DNA from 2 places in the Flagellimonas sp. ABD4_174 genome. Region 1 is predicted to be linked to the other one. Evidence: riboswitches for the same ligand, from Rfam matches in the RefSeq annotation. Region 1 holds a riboswitch; the other holds the start of a gene.

What was found. Region 1 has a riboswitch for cobalamin ahead of ACXAFK_RS00085 (acyl-CoA thioesterase). Riboswitches for the same ligand answer to the same signal wherever they lie in the genome.
Region 2: another riboswitch for cobalamin. It lies ahead of ACXAFK_RS12540 (TonB-dependent receptor plug domain-containing protein); the one in region 1 lies ahead of ACXAFK_RS00085 (acyl-CoA thioesterase).

The regions. Positions count from the first base shown of each region.
Region 1 is NZ_JBSWWP010000001.1:20,710-23,192, forward strand. It holds gene ACXAFK_RS00080 (ribonucleotide-diphosphate reductase subunit beta) at 1-883, opposite strand, end outside; cobalamin riboswitch at 1,310-1,513, shown strand; gene ACXAFK_RS00085 (acyl-CoA thioesterase) at 1,675-2,058, shown strand; gene ACXAFK_RS00090 (PAS domain-containing protein) at 2,078-2,483, shown strand, end outside.
Region 2 is NZ_JBSWWP010000001.1:2,810,977-2,813,459, reverse strand. It holds gene ACXAFK_RS12545 (ABC transporter substrate-binding protein) at 1-555, opposite strand, end outside; cobalamin riboswitch at 611-834, shown strand; gene ACXAFK_RS12540 (TonB-dependent receptor plug domain-containing protein) at 904-2,483, shown strand, end outside.

The DNA.
Region 1 (2,483 bases):
CTTCCTTGGATGTGGCCTCCACAACGTTCGAAATTCCCTTCAGTACATTTTTATGTTTGTTGAACGCCATAATGATCAGGAACTGGGAGAAAAGGGAAACATGTTCGATAAAAAGGGAAAATAGCAAGATGGACTCGGCATACTCCTTATTGTTTTCGCTTTTTGCATTTTTAAGTGCTGTCTCCAAATACTGCACTCTTTTCATGATCACCGGTTTCTTCTTCAGGTTTTCAAACTCTTGGTTCAGTCCCAAAATTTCCAGTAGGTGCGAGTAAGCATCGTGGTGGCGCACCTCGCTCTCCGCAAATGTGGCTCCCACCGAACCTATTTCTGGTTTTGGCATACGATGGTATATGTCGCCCCAAAATGTTTTTACGGCCACCTCGATCTGGGAAATGGCCAACATGGTATTTTTAATGGCACTTCGTTCCACTTCGGTCAATCCGGATTTAAAATCTTGGATATCGCTGGTAAAGTTAAACTCGGTATGTATCCAATACGAGTGTCTGATCGCGGGAACGTATTCGTATAATTGTGGGTATTCGTAAGGTTTAAGGTTTATTCGTTTTTCAAAAATATCGGACTCCCGCATTTGGGCCCTTTTGTTCCTATAAATAATGTACGCCTTTGCCACATCGTGGAACTCACTGTCCATAAGTTGGTTCTCTACAACATCTTGCACTTCTTCAACAGTGGGCACATAATGTTGGTCTTGGCTCTTTCGTTCCAACAACTCTTTATTTACGTTGCTGGCTATGGTCTGCGCATCGGTGATCTGGCCATGCTCCACAGCTGTCATGGCTTTCAAGATTGCATTCGTAATCTTGTGTAAATCAAATTCTTGCGTACTAAAATCCCTCTTAGTTATATGAGTTATCTGCATGAAGAAAACGGTTTGGAGTTGAAAAAATAGCTTGACTGTAAAATTCATATTTTCTTCACTTCGATTTGAAGTTTCGTCGATCAGGTTCTTAACACTGTTATCAACATTCGAAATTTTTGACGTTCAAAATCCATGGGAACAAACGTAGGATAAGGGCTGAGAAAAATCCACATTGGAACCGACTGCCAAGAAATACTTTTTCACAGTTTTTTAACAATTGCAAACATATAATCCCAAACACCCTTATTACATAAGGCTTTAAGCAGATTTCAATCAAAAAAAAGATCATTTGTCCAATTCCGCCCAAGCACCAACCCCAAAAGATCTGTTCATTAAATTTTACCGCATAAAAATCAGATAGAAATAATTTCAAGGTAAATTCAAATTTCGATACATTTACCACCAAATAAGTTCTTTACTTAATTTCTTTATCATAACGATAGGGTTTCCGACACATATCGGAATTAAAAGGGAATCGTGTGTAAATCACGAGCTGACGCGCAACTGTAAGTTCGATTCCGTTTTTGGAATAGTATGTTTTTGCAAAAAACCATTGTCTTTCCCAAAAAAAGATGAGAAGGTGGCAAAAATCGAACAAGCCAGGATACCTGCCCATTTCGTTCCTACTCTGTAGGATTTTGACGATGCCTTCGCGTAAAGGGCAAGTCGAACGTTTGAACTTTCACCGGCTTATCCGGCAAAACTCCACACACGTTCCACTTGTTTAAGGCATTGCGAAGTTGAGCTAAGGAGCTTTTATCTAATTGTTCAATTTTATAAAAGCTTTTGCCATGGAAATCAGCGAACGCATACAGCGATCAAAAACAAACATTTTTAAAGCGGTATTCCCCAATACCGTAAACCACTACGACACCTTGTTTGGCGGAACCGCACTTAGCCTAATGGACGAGGTTGCCTTTATTACTGCAACACGGTTCAGCAGAAAACGAATGGTGACCGTAAGTACAGATCGTATAGATTTTGACCACCCAATTCCTGCAGGTACCATTATTGAACTGATAGGCGAAGTAATAAAGGTGGGCAACAAAAGTTTAAAAGTGCAAGTGGACATTTATTTGGAAGAAATGTATTCCAGCCAAAGGGAAAAGGCCATCTGCGGCCAGTTCACCTTTGTTGCCTTGAACCAGGACAAAACACCAATTCCAGTGGTTTAATTTAACGTAGAACAAAACAATGACGAAAGACAACAAACTCCAGGCATCCCCATTACTAAGCTTTGATTTTTATTTGGAAAGCTATCACAGGTTATTGGGCAACCTAAAAAAAGAAGCAGACCTAAAGAAAATCACCTACCTGCTTGGTGAGGAAATATCGCAAGAGAATCAGAGTCTTATAATAAAGGAAAACTACGACGCCCTGGTCGTTACCGACCCGGACCATTCCATTCTTTGGGTGAATGATGGTTTTATAGAAATGACAGGGTATCAAAAAAATTACGCGCTACAAAAAAAACCGAGCTTTTTACAAGGAAAAGAAACATCAAAAACCATCAAAAAAGAAATTAGGGAACAGTTAAACGCGCATCACAGTTTTGATGGCGCGGTGATCAATTATCGCAAAAATGGCGAACCTTATCTAT
Region 2 (2,483 bases), 2.8 Mb from region 1:
TGGAATTCCTGCCTGTTTTAAAATATCGTAGGCCTTGTTCTCCTCATTAATGCTAAATCCAAAAATAAGTTCGGGGTCTAGGGCCAGTACCATTTCTGTGTTGAGAACATCATTCATTCCCAAATCCTTTATGTGCCCTGCCGAAATTCGCTCTCTGGCCTCGGGTGTTGAAATGTAGTCCGTATTTGGAAAGCCGATTACGGTATTTAACGCCCCAAGTTTTTGTAAGGGTTCTATGTGGGTAGTGGAAGTAAGCACCACCTTTTCTACTGGGGTGGCGATAATGGCATCGTATGCATCTTTTGGTAGAGTAATGGACGGTAATTTTTCCTTGGGAACCAACGCATATTTAAAACTTTTTGCCCCGGGCCAAGCCCCGGTGACCTCTATTATTGTAAGATCGGTCTCTTTGGTTACTTTAAATCCGGTTGCATATTTTACTTTAGAATCTAATTCTTGATTTTGGGAAGGTTGCTGTTTTTTTCCCTGTTTGCAACCTACCGAAGTCATCAAAAGAAATCCTAAAACTAGAATTGACCATTGTTGTTTTGCCATGGCCCAAAAGTAAGATTATTTAATTTTTGAGGAAAAAGATTAAACAGATTGATTAGCTTTGGCCTCGAATTTTGGTTCTCACGGTTTTCCGTGGGATTAAAAGGGAATCCGGTGCAAATCCGGAGCTGTTCCCGCAACTGTAAGTTGTGCCCAAGAATTACTGTTTTTTTAAAAGTAAGTATTGGGCGTTTGTCTCATCTTCTAAAACCACTGTCCAATGGGCGGGAAGGTAGGAGGCAAAACACAAGCCAGGAGACCTGCCACATTCAAACAAACATTGTTAAACTTTCGGGATAAAGGTTTACGTATGCAACACATACTATTCTCCCGTTTATTCAATTAAACGAAATGAAGAAAAATCATTTATGGTTAATTACCGCTTTATTGGCGGGACAGGGGATCTTTGCACAACAGATACAGCAAGATTCACTTAAAGTTCAACAACTGGACGAGGTTGTTGTTAGCGACTCAAAATTTGAATTGAAGCGTGAAAACTCAGGAAAAACGGTAATCAAGATCACAGCTGAGGAAATGCAGCGAAACCAAGGCAGAACGGTTGCCGAGATCATCAACACAAAAAGTGGTATCGAGATTGCCGGTAGCCGGGGCAGGGATGGCGATGTGCTAGGGGTTTACGCCCGGGGTGGCCGTGGCAGACAGGTCTTGATCATTATCGATGGCGTTCGTGTGGCCGACCCATCCACATTTTCTGCCGAATATGATCTACGTCTGCTGTCTCCCAGTACAATTGAGTCCATTGAGATCATTAAAGGTGCGGCCAGCACACTTTACGGAACCAATGCAGTTACTGCGGTGATCAACATTACAACAAAAAAGAGTTCCAAAAAGAAGATGGCCGGTAATTTTGAAACCAGTGTCGGGACCAATCAAACTGCGGAGGACCAGAATTATAATATAGGTAGCATTCAAAATTCCGCAAATGTAAATGGCACATTGGGCAAGTTCAATTATGGGGTGGATTTTTCCAATCGGTACAAAAGTGGATTGTCTGCTGCTGTGACACCTGAAAATGAAGAGGATGTTTTTTCAAATTACAGCACCAATGTAAGGTTTGGCTATCAATTTACGGAAAGGTTCGGCGTTCAGCTATATGGCAATCAAACCAAATTTTGGAATGAATATGATGCTTCTTTGGCCGAAGCTCCAAATGTAGGGGAGAACGAGCAGCAAAGGGTTGGGGTTTCCTCTGAATTTGAGTATGGCAAAGGATCGGTTCACTTAAATGCGGCCTATACAGATTACGAGTCCATGGCCAACGATACTTTTGGTGAAAGCACTACCGAAGGCAACAATTGGGTATTGGATGTGTACCATAAATATGTTTTTGGAGAGCAGTTCCATACGATACTTGGAGTAAACTATATTAAGGACGAGGCTATTTTTGCGGAGGAGGTTGATTTTACCATTGTAGATCCTTATGCCAATGTGGTCTATGTTTCGGATTTTGGATTGAATTTGAATGCAGGTGCCCGCTTGAACAATCACTCCGAATATGGAAACCATTTTGTGTACAACCTGAACCCATCTTATGTATTTGATACGAATAAAGGGTATATAAAATTGATGGGATCGTATGCAACCTCTTATATTACACCGAACTTGACCCAGTTGTTCGGTGCTTTTGGTGGAAACCCAGACTTGGAGCCAGAAGAAAATACCACTATTGAGGCGGGCGTGGAGTTTAAATTGAACAATACATTAAGAATCAGTACGGTTTATTTTGATAGAAACGAAACAAATGCCATTGGTTACGATGCTAACTTTACAACGATAAATGTTGCCGATGAGATTGATGCCAACGGGGTGGAAGTGGAAGCAACTTGGTTGCCTTTGAGCAATTTTAGTGTAAATGCCAATTATACCTTTACGGAACGGAAAGGCGACAATGCCATACGTATTCCCAAGCA